DNA from 2 places in the Amycolatopsis sp. NPDC054798 genome. Region 2 is predicted to be linked to the other one. Evidence: riboswitches for the same ligand, from Rfam matches in the RefSeq annotation. Region 2 holds a riboswitch; the other holds the start of a gene.
The links. Region 2 has a riboswitch for thiamine pyrophosphate ahead of thiO (glycine oxidase ThiO). Riboswitches for the same ligand answer to the same signal wherever they lie in the genome.
Positions count from the first base shown of each region.

Region 1 (6,935 bases), on a different contig from region 2:
GGGGGAGAACGGGGAGATCGTCGCGCAATGCGACCCGGCGGTGGTCGAGGAGGTCAGGCGGCTGGCCGGGCAGACGCGGCGGGTGGCGTCCGTCTGCGTCGGCGCGCACATCCTCGCGGCGGCCGGGCTGCTCGAAGGCAAACGCGCCACGACGCACTGGTCGACCGCGCGCCAGCTCGCCGAGGAGCATCCGGAGGTGACGGTCGACGCCGACCCGATCTTCATCCGCGACGGCAGTGTGTGGACCGGAGCCGGGTTGAGTGCGTGCCTCGATCTCGCGTTGGCGCTGGTGGCCGACGATTGCGGTCCGGAGCTGGCCTCGCGGGTGGCTCGCCAGCTCGTGATGTTCCTGCGACGGCCGGGTGGGCAGAGCCAGTTCAGCGTGTCGCTGGAGCCTGCGTCCGCTACCCGGCGCGTCGACGAGCTGCGGCACTACATCGCCGCGCACTTGGCGGATCCGTTGACAGTCGCCGATCTCGCCGCGCACGCCCACGTCACGGATCGGCAGATCACGCGGGTGTTCAAGGCGGAGCTGGGGATGACGCCCGCCGCCTACGTCGAGCACGCTCGGGTCGAGGCGGCCCGGCATCGGCTGGAGACTACTGACGAAACGTTGTCGCGGATTGCCGGAGCTTGCGGATTCGGCACTGTTTCGACACTGAACCGCTCTTTTCGGAGGACCTTGAACACGACGCCCAGCGAGTACCGGGAGCGGTTCCGGATCGGTTAGCCGGAGGGGAATATTCCTTGCGGCACACCATTTCCCCGTCCGAATAGGTCCCCGGCATTCCGCTACGATCGCCCCCTCATTCGGCGAGGGGGTTTGAATGGCGAGAGATCCGATGGCGCCGCCGTGGACCTATCGCGACGACGTGCTGAGCTACACCTGCCACCTGGCGGCGTTGATGGCGGGCGACGCCGATCTCAGCCAGGTCGAGGAAGTGCTCGCGCCGTTTCCGGGGCGGAACGTGGCCGGGGAGCGGTTCTGGGCGACCGGGGCGGTCGTGGTCTCGGACTTCCGGGCGATCGGGGACGGAAGCTGGAGCGTGTCGACGCCGATGGTGTTCGGGACGGGAGCGCTCGGCGTCGGGCTCGTGGCGGGTTCCCTGGTGGGCGGGGCGATCGCCAAGTCACGAGCACGGCAGGCGGCGGCCGCGGCCGCAGTCCCGCGCTGGGTGCCGATCGCGCACGGCGCGCTTTACCTGAGCGAGTACGGATTCCATCTCCACACGCCGCAGGTGAACGCGTGGCACTGGGCGGGCATCACCGGTGCGGAGATGGTCGCCCCGGGCGTCGTGCACGTGACGGGGAACGGCAAAAGCGGCCCGGTGTCCTGGCTGATCCAGTCGGAGTGGGCCGAGTTGCTGTTCGTGACGTGGGCGAACGCGGTGCATCCCCGGCATCCGCAGCTCGTCACCGGGCAGTGGCTGCCGCCGGGGTGGGTCGAGCACGCGAACTGGCACCGGGGAACCGCGACGGGAGCTTTGCCGCCCAGTGATGGCTGAGGACCGTTTTGGGCGCGATTCGTCGTTATGCTCGACACTGGAACGTCCCAGGGGAGGGGTGTCGCCGAAGATCGTCGTGCAGGTGAAGTCCGAAGCAGGCGCGGTGGGGGCTCCCGGTCGTGCAGCAGCTGCAGGGAGCGATCTCCACGCACTCCGCTGACCACGGGCTCCTGGTGGCGTGGGGTGGCATCACGCGCGAGGCCACGCGCTACCTGTCGACCCAGCGGTTCACCATCCGGGTCTGGGATTCGAAGGATCTCCTCGACGAACTGTTCGCCCGCTACGAGCGGCTGCCCGAGAGCATTCGCCGGGACGTGCCGCTCAAGCGGGTCTGGACGTTCGCCGAGGAAACCGGCTGACGCTCAGCCGAGCAGGCCGAGCACCACCATCGACAGGAGGACGACAGCGGTCGAGAACACCGCGACCCACGTGCGCTGTGCGGCGGTGAGCTGGGCGGAAGTGCTGTTCATGGCGGGTCCTAGCGGGGCGAGTGCCGACGATTCCGCTGGAATAGCGCCTTGATCTAGCTCACTGTTACCGCTTGTGATCAAGGTCACGCCGGGTGCGCGCGGTGTGCCACAGCACCCCTCCCGCAGCGGCCACCATCAGGCCGAACGAACCCATTCCCACCACGAGTGCCTGGACCATCCCGGCCTCCTTCCTTCGCGTCTGTCCGGGAAACGCGCGAGGGGGCCGGTCATGTTGCCATCGTTGCCGACATCACACCTGGTCAGCGGGCCGCCAGCACCTCGTCGATCTGCCTGGCCAGTGCGAAGTCGCGTTCGGTCAGCCCGCCCAGATAGTGGGTGCTGAGGCGGAAGGTCAGCGTCCGCCAGCGGATGTCGATGTCGGGATGATGGTCGGCTTCCTCGGCGAGTTCGGCCACCCGGTCCACCACCTCGATCGCGGCCGGGAAGGCCGGGAGTTCGACCTCGCGCACGATGGTGTCGTCCTCGCGCCGCCACTCCGGAACGGCACTGAGGGCCTGGTCCACTGCCGAGTCGTTCAATAGCTGCGTCATCACTCCATGGTGTCGGCTACGCTGCGGCATTGCCACGGGAGTCCGGTACGCCGGGCTGAGAGGCGGGCCTTCCACCCGCGACCGTTAGCACCTGGATCCGGATCATGCCGGCGTAGGGAGGCCGTATCGCTCTCCCTCATCCGGCGCAGTGCAGGAGGGGAAGAATGATGTCGCGGACCGTCCGCACGGTGGCAGGACTCGCCATGGTCTCGGTGCTCGCCAGCGCTTGTTCGCTGTCCGGCGGCGACTCCGGCGGGTCGTCCGCGAGCTCGGACCAGCAGACCCCGACCGTCACGCTGGTCACGCACGATTCGTTCGCCGCCCCGCAGGACGTGCTCGACGCCTTCCAGCGCCAGTCCGGGATCAAGCTCAAGATCCTCAAGTCCGGCGACGCGGGCGCGCTCACCAACAAGCTCGTGCTCACCAAGGGCAGCCCGATCGGCGACGTCGCGTATGGCGTCGACAACACCTTCGCCTCGCGTGCGCTCAGCGAGGGCGTCTTCCAGCCCTACACCAGCCCGGAGGCGGACCGCGGCCCGCAGCGTTACTCCGTCGACCCGCAGCACCGGCTGGCGGCGGTCGACCTCGGCGACGTCTGCGTGAACATCGACCCGGCCTACTTCGCGAGCAAGGGCCTTCCGGAGCCGAAGACCTACGACGACCTCGCCGACCCCAAGTACAAGGACCTGACGGTCGCGGAAAGCCCGGCCACCGCGTCGCCGGGCCTGGCCTTCCTGCTCGGCACGGTCGCGAAGTTCGGCGAGAACGGCTGGCAGGGCTACTGGCAGAAGCTGAAGGACAACGGCCTCAAGACCGTCAGCGGCTGGGAGGAGGCCTACACCAAGGACTTCTCCGGCTCGTCGGGCAAGGGCCCGCGGCCGATCGTCGTGTCCTACGCCTCGTCCCCGGCCGCTGAGCTCGGCGAGGACGGCAAACCGCGCACCAAGGCGCTGCTCGACACCTGTTTCCGCCAGGTCGAGTACGCGGGCGTGCTCACCAACGGCAAGCAGATCCCGCAGGCGCAGAAGGTCGTCGACTTCCTGTTGTCGCAGCAGTTCCAGACGACGGTCGCGGCGAACATGTACGTCTACCCGGCGCGCCAAGGTGTCGAGCTGCCCGCCGGCTGGGCCACCGCGGCGCCGCAGCCGCAGACGCCGGCCACCATGCCCGCGGACAAGGTGCAGGCGGGCCGGGAGAAGTGGATCGGGGAATGGCGCTCGCTCATGGGCGCGTGATCCCCGCGCGCACCATCGGGCTCACGCTGCTCGGCCTGCTGCCGGTCGCGTTCCTGGTGGTGTTCTTCGCCTGGCCGGTCGTCGCGATCGTCGGCCGGGGGTTTTCCGCGGGCGGCGTCGACACCGTGCTCGGCGACCCGCAGACGTGGCGGCTCGCCGGGTTCACGCTGGCCAGCGCGGCCGCGTCGACCGTGGTCGCGGTGCTCGCCGGGCTGCCGGTGGCCTATCTCCTGGCGAGGGTTCGGCTGCCGGGGGTCGGACTCGCGCGGACGATCGTGCTGGTTCCGTTCGTGCTGCCGACGGTGGTCGTCGGCCTGGCTTTCCGCGCGATCTGGCCGGACGGCGGCGTGCTGCCGCTCGTGCTGGCGAACGCGTTCTTCAACGTCGCAGTCGTCGCGCGCACGGTCGCCGGGTTGTGGGCGCACCTCGATCCGCGAGCGACCGAGGCGGCGCGTGCGCTCGGTGCGTCGCCGTGGCGGGCGTTCCGGTCGGTGACTTTGCCTGCGCTCGGCCCGGCTGTGGCGTCCGCGGCGGCGGTGGTGTTTCTGTTCTGCGCCACCAGTTTCGGCGTGGTGCTGATCCTTGGCGGCGGTAGCTACCGGACGCTGGAGACGGAGATTTACCTCCGGACCGTCGACCTGCTGGACCTCTCCGGCGCGGCTGCGTTGTCGTTGATCCAGTTCGCGGCTGTCGTCGCCGCGCTGGTGCTGGGCGCCGTGGCACGACGGAAGCGGGAAAACGCGGTGAAGCTGCGGTCCGCGCAGGTCACGGCGCGTCGGCCGCGAGGCGGAGAGTGGTGGACGGTCGGTGCCGCGATCGCCGTGCTTGGTCTGTTGCTGACGCCGATCGTCTCGCTGCTCGTCGAGTCGGTGTCCACTTCGGACGGATGGAGTCTCGCCGGGTATCGGGCGCTGAACACCGTGGGACAGAACGGCGCGCTGCAGGTGTCCGGCTGGATCGCGGCGCAGAATTCGCTCGCCGCGGCCACCGACGCGACGCTGCTGGCGATGGCCGTCGGCCTGGTCGCGAGTGTCGTGCTGGTGGCGCTTCGCCGTTCGCCAGGCGGGCTCGCGCGCGGGATGGGCGAAACCATGGACGTCGCGTTGATGCTGCCGCTCGGAGTCTCCGCGGTGACCGTCGGCTTCGGCTATCTCGTGACCCTCGACGCGCTGCCCGGCGACCTGCGGACGTCGCCGCTGCTCGTGCCGTTCGCCCAGGCGCTGGTGATCATGCCGCTGGTGGTGCGGATGATCCTGCCGGTGCTGCGCGCGGTCGACGTCCGGCTGCGCCAGGCCGCCGCGACGCTCGGCGCGAGTCCGGCCCGGGTGTGGCGGGAGATCGACTTTCCGCTGGTCGCGCGGTCGGTGGTGGCCGCGGCGGGCTTCGGGTACGTCGTCGCGCTCGGAGAATTCGGCGCGACCAGTTTCCTCGCCCGGCCGGACGCGCCGACGCTGCCGGTGGCGGTCGCGACGCTGATCAGCAGGCCGGGGGAGCTGAACAACCAGATGGCGTACTCCGCGTGCGCCCTGCTCATGGTGGTGACTGTGGTGGCGGTGGCGCTGATCGACCGGTTCGGCTCGGTCCGCGGCCGCAGCACAGTCGGGGAGTTCTGATGGCGCTCACGGTAAGGGATCTGACGGTCCACTATGGATCGTTCGCCGCGGTCCGCGACGCGAAGCTGGACATCGCCGACGGCGAGGTGCTCGCGTTGCTGGGACCGTCCGGTTCGGGCAAGTCGACGCTGCTGCGCGCGATCACCGGGCTGGAGCCGGTGTCGTCCGGTTCGGTTTCGTGGGACGGTGCCGACCTCGCCGCGGTGCCGGTGCACAAGCGCGAATTCGGTCTGGTTTTCCAGGACGGACAGCTGTTTCCGCACCGTGACGTCGCCGCGAATATCGCGTTCGGCCTGCGGATGCACGGCGTGCCCCGAGACCGCCACGCGACGCGCGTCAAGGAGTTGCTGAAGCTGGTCGGCCTGGAAGGGTACGAGCGGCGGCGGGTGACGGAGCTGTCCGGCGGGCAGGCGCAGCGGGTCGCGCTGGCTCGCGCGCTGGCTCCGGAGCCGCGCTTGCTGCTGCTGGACGAGCCACTGTCCGGATTGGACGCTGGACTGCGGGAGCAGCTGGCTATCGATCTGGCGGATCTGTTGCGGCGCAGCAAGATCACCGCGCTGCTGGTGACGCATGATCAGGAGGAAGCGTTCACGCTCGCCGATCGCGTCGCCGTGCTCGACGCTGGGGAAATCCGGCAGGAGGGCGCGGTCCGGTCGGTGTGGAACCGGCCGGTGGACGAAGACGTGGCGCGATTCCTTGGTGTCACTACGTTCCTGGACGGCACCGCGGCCGATGGCGTGGTGCGGACCGAGTTGGGCACTGTCGAACTCTCGGGAGTGGACGACGGCCCGGTGCGGCTCGGATTGCGCCCGCACGGTTTGAAAGTGTCAGCCGAAGGCGTGCCCGGCGAGGTAACCGCCGCGGTGCACCGGCGGGAGCACCTGCGCCTGGTCGTCCGGTGCGGCGAGTCCACTGTGGACGCTATCGCCCCGGCCGGAGCGGATTTCCGGGCAGGCGATCCCGTCCGGCTCGCACCGGATCCGGACGGGATCGCCGTGGTGGGCTGAACCCCCAGGTCAGCCGTCCCGGGTGACGAGGCGCGCGTAGGCGAGCGAAAGCCCGACCACGATGTAGCAGGCCGCGCGGACCGCGCCCTCGCCGATCATCGACAACGTCATCGGATCTTGCAGGACCGAAGCGGGGGCCAGCGTCCAGTTCCGGGTGAGCAGGAACGGATGCAGCCACTTCAGCGAGGTCAGGAAGCCGAGGATGGTGAAGACGATGTTCATGGCCAGCACCGAGGCGACCACGAGCATCGGGTGTTCGGTCCAGCTCGACACCGCCAGCGCGATCGCGCCGACCGCCCACAGCTGCAGCACGATCCAGCCGCCGACGAGCAGGATCCGCAGCAGCGCCTCGCCGAGCGACAGCGTGGTGCCCGACAGCGTGAACAGCGAGTCCGTGCCGTTGATGATCAACCCGGTGGCCACCCCGGTCACGCACATCGCGAGTACCGCGACCACGGACACCGTCGCGACGCCGAACGCCTTGACCGTCAGCAGCCGTCCCCGGCTGACCGGCGCGATGAGCCAGCCGCGCAGCGTGCCGTGTGCGGCCTCGC
Region 1 is NZ_JBSHAM010000025.1:6,849-13,783, reverse strand. It holds gene ACWGIC_RS17665 (GlxA family transcriptional regulator) at 1-730, shown strand, start outside; gene ACWGIC_RS17660 (hypothetical protein) at 828-1,505, shown strand; partial or broken gene ACWGIC_RS17655 (restriction endonuclease) at 1,616-1,864, shown strand; gene ACWGIC_RS17650 (4a-hydroxytetrahydrobiopterin dehydratase) at 2,236-2,526, opposite strand; TPP riboswitch at 2,551-2,662, shown strand; gene ACWGIC_RS17645 (thiamine ABC transporter substrate-binding protein) at 2,694-3,761, shown strand; gene ACWGIC_RS17640 (ABC transporter permease) at 3,737-5,374, shown strand; gene ACWGIC_RS17635 (ABC transporter ATP-binding protein) at 5,374-6,381, shown strand; gene ACWGIC_RS17630 (ABC transporter permease) at 6,391-6,935, opposite strand, start outside.
Region 1: it holds a riboswitch for thiamine pyrophosphate, as region 2 does, so the genes downstream of both, ACWGIC_RS17645 (thiamine ABC transporter substrate-binding protein) here and thiO (glycine oxidase ThiO) in region 2, are expected to answer to the same signal.

Region 2 (6,935 bases):
GACCCGGTGGCCGCGGCGATGACCGGGCAGTCGCTGTTCGACGACAACGGCCTCGCCGCGCTGCGCGACGAGCTGCTGCCGTGCGCCACCGTGCTCACGCCGAATCTGGACGAGGTGCGGCTGCTCACCGGCATGACCGTGACCGACCGCGAAGGCATGCACACCGCGGCCGTCGTACTGCACCAGCTCGGCCCGAAGTACGTGCTGGTGAAGAGCGGCCACCTGCAGTCCGACCCGGAGTGCGTCGACCTGCTCTTCGACGGTTCGACGTTCGTGGAGCTGCCCGGCCCGCGCTGGCAGACCCCGCACACGCACGGCGCCGGCGACACCATGGCGTCCGCGCTGACCGCCGGGCTGGCCAAGGGCATGCCGGTGGTGGAAGCGGCGCGCTACGGCAAATGGTTCGTCTCGCAGGCCGTCGAACACTCGTACCCGATGGGCGCGAAAGTCGGCCCGGTGTCGGCGTTCTGGCGGCTGGCCCCGGAGGAGCGCTAGCCCTCGTCGGAGATCAGGGCTTCCAGCGCGGGCAGCGCGGCGATGATCGACTCGCGTGCCTCGGGCGTGAGCCGGTCGAGGCGGCGGTTGAGCTCCTGCACGCGGGTGGACCGCACGCCGGAGATGAGGCGTTCGCCTTCCTCGGTGGCGCGGGCGAGCCAGGCGCGCCGGTCGACCGGGTCGGACTCGCGCGTGACGTAACCGGCCTCCACCAGCGTGGCCACGATCCGCGACATCGTGGCCGCCGCGACGCCTTCCTTCGCGGCGAGGTCGCCGAGGCGCAGCTCGCCGAAGTGGACGAGCGTGGCCAGCGCCGAGATCGACCCGTGCCCGGGTCCGGGCGCGCCCGCCTGGCGCAGCGAGCGGGAAAGCCGCCCCACCGCTAGGTACAACCGGCCCGTTACGTCCTGGACCGAGGAAAGAGTCACGATCGGCTCCTCCTGACGCTGGTGCCCGCCGCTGGGTGCGCCGGAAAGGGTGCCGTCAACCATACGGCGTGCCCGTGCTCAGTCCGCGTCAAGCGCGGGCGAAATCACCATCACCCGGTAATTTGTGCAGCCTGGCCGCCCGATTAGAGCACCGACACGTCGAGCGGAAGCTTCGCGGGCGGCGGCAGCGGTGCGGCCGTCTCCGCGCGAAAGGACTGCAGCAGGTATCCCGCGAGCCGCCGCGACGCCGCCGGTGCCGCGGTTCCCGCGCCAGACCGCAGTCCACCGTTGGCCAGCAAGATCAATGACAGGTCGGAAACCGCGAAGTCGGCCCGCAGCGCACCGGCCTCCTTCGCCCGGCGGATCAGCTCGGTGAACGCCTGCAGCGCGCGATCGCGCAACTGGCCGAAAGCAGCCTGATCCGGCAGTGCGGTCACGATCGCGGCGGAGAAACCGTGATTGCGCGCCTGCATCGCGCACATCTCCTCGATCACCCGGCAGAACCCGCGCCACGGGTCGGGGTCGGCGAGCGCCTCGTCGAGCATGCCCGCGCATTCGGCCATCGGCTCGGCGAAGGCTTCGGCGACCAGGTCGGCCTTGGTCGGGAAATGGCGGTACACCGTGGCGACGCCGAGGCCCGCCCGGCGCGCCAGCTCGCTCATCGACACGTCCAGGCCCTCGGACTCGAAGGTGCGCTCGGCGACTTCGAGAATGTGCGCGCGATTGTGGGCGGCGTCAGTGCGCAACTGAGTCGATTTTTCCGGCACTCTCTCACTTTACGCCAAACGGAAGACCCTTTCCATTTTCCGTGCTAGAAGTGGAACATGCCTTCCACTTCGATGCGTGCCATCGTCTACGACCGCTACGGACCGCCGGAAGTCCTGCACGAAGCGAATGTCCCGAAACCGGTGCCCCGCCCCGGCGAAGTCCTCGTCCGGGTGCGCGCGGTATCGGTCAACGGCGGCGAACTCGCGATGCGGTCCGGGAAGCTGCTTCCGTTCAGCGGCAAGCGTTTTCCCAAACGGATCGGCGTGGACCTGGTCGGCGAGGTCGTGGAACCCGGGACGAGCCGGTTCGCTGCCGGCGACCTCGTCTGGGCCTGTGGGAGGCGGATGGGCACCGCCGCCGAGTACCACGCGATGGCCGCCGATCGGCTGGACCACGTGCCAGCCGGGCTGGATCCCGCGTCGGCGGCGTCGCTGCTGGCGGGGAGCACCGCGATCACCGCGCTGCGCGACAAAGCCCATCTGAAGCCCGGCGAACGCCTGCTGATTCGTGGCGCGACCGGCGGGGTCGGGTTCGTGGCCACGCAGCTCGGCAAGGCGATGGGCGCGCACGTGACCGGGCTGACCAGCGCCAAGAACCTAGAGCTGGCAAGGGAACTCGGCGCGGACGTCGCGCTCGACTACCGTGATCCGGGCGAGCTGGGAAAGTTCGACGTCATCCTCGACACCGTCGGGCGTGACCTCGACGCGTTCCGGCGGCTGCTGACCCCGAGCGGGCGGATGGTCTCGATCGCGTTCGACCTCGACCGTCCGGCCCGCACGGTCGGCTATATCGCGGCGAACTCGTTGCGTCCCGCCCGCTGGGTGCGGGCGTTCAGCGGGAATCCCCAGGCTGATTTGCTCGCTGAGCTCGGCCGGTGGGTGAACGCCGGGTTGGTGCGGCCGTTGGTGGACCGGGTGTTTCCATTGGCGGAGACAGCGAGGGCGCATCGGGTGCTGGAGGAAGGCGGGGTGCGCGGCAAGGTGGTGGTCGAGGTCTCGTGAGTGTTTATGCCGGTTAGAACCGGCATTGCCACTCACGAGAACCCTAGCGAGGCGGACTCGACGCCTGCGCCCAAAACCGCTGCGGCACCCGCCCCGCCCCACGCGCCAGATACCCCGCCTCCACCGCGCTCCGCATCGCCAGCGCCATCCGTTCCGGATCCGCCGCCCGGGTGACCGCCGTCGACAGAAGCACCGCGGAGCAGCCGAGTTCCATCGCCAGCGTCGCGTCCGAAGCCGTGCCGATCCCGGCGTCCAGCACGATCGGCACCGACGCGCGCGAGACGATCAGCTCGATGTTGTGCGGGTTCCGGATGCCCAGCCCGGTGCCGATCGGCGCGCCGAGCGGCATCACCGCGGCGCAACCCGCCTCCTCGAGGCGAAGGGCGAGCACCGGGTCGTCGTTGGTGTAGGCGAACACCGTGAAACCGTCCGACACCAGGCGTTCGGCCGCTTCGAGAGTCTCCAGCGGATCGGGCAGCAGGGTGCGGTCGTCGGCGTGCACCTCGAGTTTGATCAGGTTCGTTTCCAGCGCCTCGCGGGCCAGCTGGGCGGTGAGCACGGCTTCGGCCGCCGTCCGGCAGCCCGCGGTGTTGGGCAGCAGCTCGATGTCCAAGCGCCGCAACAGTTCCAGCACGCCGGAGCCGCCCTCGGCGTCGGCGCGGCGCATCGCCACGGTGGTGAGCTGGGTGCCGGACGCGACCAGCGCTCGTTCCAGCACTTCGAGATTCGCCGCGCCACCGGTGCCGATGATCAAGCGCGACGACAGCTTGTGTTCGCCGATGATCAGGTCGTCCATGCTCAACCTCCTTGAACCGCGGTCAGCACTTCGAGCTGCGCGCCCTTCGGCACGACCGCTTCTTCCCATTCGCCACGCCGCACGACCACGCCGTTGACCGCGACGGCCACGCCGCGGCGTTCCGCTCCCAGCGCGTCGAGGACCGCGGAAACGGTGCTGTCGTCGGGGAATTCCCGCCACTCCCCGTTGACCTTGATCTCCATCAGACTCGCTCCTTCTCGACCAGACGGGCGGGCGTCGCCGCCTCGACCTCCGGCGGCGGGGCTTCGCCAGCCAGCCAGGCGACCACGGCGTCCGCAGTCGCGGGCGCCATCAGCAAACCGTTGCGGTGATGTCCTGTCGCCGCGTACACGCCTTCGTTCACTTCGCCGATGTACGGCAAGGCGTCACGACTCGCGGCACGCAGTCCGGCGGCGACTTCCACCAGCTCGTACTCCGTGATGCCGGGCAGGATCCGTTCCGCGCCTTCCAGAAGCTCGCGTACGCCGCGCGCGGTGACGGCCTGGTCGAAACCGGCTTCGTACTGCGTCGCGCCAAGGACCAGTTCGCCGTTTTCTCGCGGTACCAGATAGATCGGCCGTCCTTCGACCATCGCGCGCACTGTGTACGGCGGAGGCGGCAGACAGCCGCGACGCGGACGCAGCCGCAGGATCTCGCCCTTGAGCGGGCGTACTGCGTGCTCCAGCAACGGATGCAGCTGACCGGTCCACGCCCCGGCGGCAAGGACCACCGGCCCGGACACTTCGGAGAGATCTTGGAGCCGTTCACGACGGAACTCGACCCCACGCTTCGTAGCCGCTTCGCTCAGCGCTGTGAGCAGTTTTCGGTTGTCCACGGCTAAATCGCCCGGCACGTGCAGGCCGCTGCGCACGGCACCGACGCCCGGCGCGAGCCGCCGCGCTTCGCGCCCGGTGAGCGTTTCGACGTCGCGGCCCAGCGAACGCAGGTACCCGGCGAGGATGTCGAGGTGCCCGGCGTCGGCGCTGTCGAACCCGACGACGATCGTGCCGTGCTCGGCCAGCCCCGGATCGGTGCCCTCGGCGGCGAGGTCCCGTGCGAAACCCGGCCAGTGCCGCAGGGACGCTTCCCCCAGGCTGAGCACGGCTTCCTCGCCCGGCCACGCCTCGGTGACCGGGGCGAGCATCCCGCCGGCCAGCCAGGACGCGCCGCCCTGCACGGGATCCGGGTCGACCACGGTGACGCGCCATCCACGAGCGGCCGCGCGCCAGGCCGCGGACAGCCCGATGACGCCGCCGCCGACGACAGTGACGGTTGTGGTGCTGGTGTTCACAGTGGAATCACGCTCCCTGCGCCGGCATGACCCGGATCAGGTTCCACGGTCGGAGCGGCAGCTCCCTCTCAGCCCGTGCCTCGGGCTCCCGTGCGGACTCCCACACCGTAGCGCGCGGGTAACGTCACCGCCATGCCTGCCTTGACCGGAGACCAAATTCGCGCCCGGCTCGCCGATGCCCGGCTGTACTTGTGCACCGACGCCCGTGCTTCCCGTGGGGACCTCGCTGAGTTCGCTGACGCCGCGTTGGCGGGCGGGGTCGACATCGTGCAGCTGCGGGACAAGACCGGGGGCGCGCCGTTGGAGGCCAAGCAGGAGATCGCGGCGCTGGAGGTGCTGGCGGAGGCCTGTGCGCGGCATGGGGCGTTGCTGTCGGTGAACGACCGGGCGGATGTAGCGCTGGGGGTGGGGGCGGATGTGTTGCATTTGGGGCAGGACGATATTCCGGTCAGCCTTGCGCGGAGGGTGCTTGGGGATGAGGTGGTGATCGGGAGGTCCACCCATTCGGAGGAGCAGGCTGCGGCGGCGGCTGTGGAGGACGGGGTGGATTACTTCTGTACCGGGCCTTGCTGGCCTACGCCTACTAAGCCTGGGCGGTTTGCGCCTGGGTTGGGGTTGGTTCGGGCTGCTGCGGGGATGGGGACGGAGCGGGCTTGGTTCGCGATTGGGGGGATTGATCTCGAGCGGATGGGGGAGGTGATGGAGGCGGGGGCGTCTCGGGTTGTGGTGGTTCGGGCGATTACTGAGGCGGAGGATCCTCGGGCTGCTGCGGAGGGGTTGAGGGGGAGGCTGCTCGTCGCCTGACGGCGACATCGCGCCTCGTTCGTGAGGGGGCACCCCGAAGCTGATTGTGATGACGGTTCGAGGGGGCTTGTCAAGGCGGGAAAGATGCCTTGACAAGCCCCCTCGAACCGCATTTGGGCTTCGTATCGGGGTGCAGGGCCGGGTGTGTCTGCCTGGGGTGCGTGGGGGTTGTCGGCGGTGGTTTGGTGGTGGGTGGGGCTTGCGCCCCAATGTGGCATTGGGTGCATCCCACGCACCCAATGTGGCGTTCGGTGCGTCTGACGCACCCAATGTGGCATTGGGTGCGTCGTGGTCGGTGCGGCCGGGCGGGGCGGCCGTGAAGGGGAACCTGGAGGAATCTGGGGGCGTGAAGGGGGCCTCACGGGCCGTGGCTCAGCCTGGCCTGGGTCAGGGGTTGATGTCCCACTCGCGTTTGTTGCGGCGGTGCTGCTCGGCTAGCTTTTCCAGCGCCTGAGGGTCGCCGTGGGTGCTGAAGTGTTCGAAGCCCACCGCGATGAACACCGCCCGCGCGTTGACCGCTACTGGGCCGTCCGCGGAGTCCAGATGGCCGTCGGCGCTCACGTAGATCTTCCGGCCTGCGATCCCGTCCAGCCGGGCCTTGATGTACAGGGTGGACCCGACCGGTACTGGGCGGCGGAAGTCGGTCTCGAGTTTGCCGGTCACTGCGGGGCGGTGCAGCAGGTTTCCGACTGTCGAGCCCAGTGCCTCGTCGAAGGCGCAGGCCAGTAACCCGCCGTGAGCTAGACCGGGGGCGCCCTGGTGGGCGGCGGTCACGGTGAACTTCGAGTGCACCGTGTAGTCCTCGCCGATGGCTGAGCGCAGGTGCAGGCCGTCGTCGACCTCGTCGCCGCAGCCGAAGCACTCGGCGAAGTGGGCGCCCAGTTCGGTGCCGGGCGCGGGGGCTTTCGGGTGGATCTCCGGCGGCTCCACCGGCACTGGCGGCCACGGGCCGGAAACAGGACTCATGGGACGACGTTAACCCGGCGGAAGGACCCGCTGGCACCCACCCTGACCGGCGAGGCCGCGTTTCCTGCGCACAGGGTAGTCGGAAAATTCCGCACGGTAGAAATTTCGTGACTCACCCTGCCAGCTCACGTCAACGGGTCAAGACTGGGGAAATGTGCTCCAACGGATGGACCGGGACGTGTGCAGGAGGAGGTCACCGCCGGGATGAGTGAGCCAAAGACGGGGAAACCCGAGGTCGATCAGAGAACAGTCAAACGCGCGGTGATCGCGTCCGCGATGGGGAATGCGACCGAGTGGTACGACTACGGCGTATTCACCTCGGGCGCGATCGCGACCAGTATCGGAACACTGTTCTTCCCCGGCGAGGGCAACGCGGTGCTGAAATC
Region 2 is NZ_JBSHAM010000029.1:73,668-80,602, forward strand. It holds gene thiD (bifunctional hydroxymethylpyrimidine kinase/phosphomethylpyrimidine kinase) at 1-495, shown strand, start outside; gene ACWGIC_RS19695 (MarR family winged helix-turn-helix transcriptional regulator) at 492-923, opposite strand; gene ACWGIC_RS19700 (TetR/AcrR family transcriptional regulator) at 1,067-1,690, opposite strand; gene ACWGIC_RS19705 (NAD(P)-dependent alcohol dehydrogenase) at 1,748-2,692, shown strand; gene thiG (thiazole synthase) at 2,736-3,488, opposite strand; gene thiS (sulfur carrier protein ThiS) at 3,491-3,691, opposite strand; gene thiO (glycine oxidase ThiO) at 3,691-4,779, opposite strand; TPP riboswitch at 4,776-4,881, opposite strand; gene thiE (thiamine phosphate synthase) at 4,912-5,583, shown strand; gene ACWGIC_RS19730 (PaaI family thioesterase) at 5,971-6,549, opposite strand; gene ACWGIC_RS19735 (MFS transporter) at 6,754-6,935, shown strand, end outside.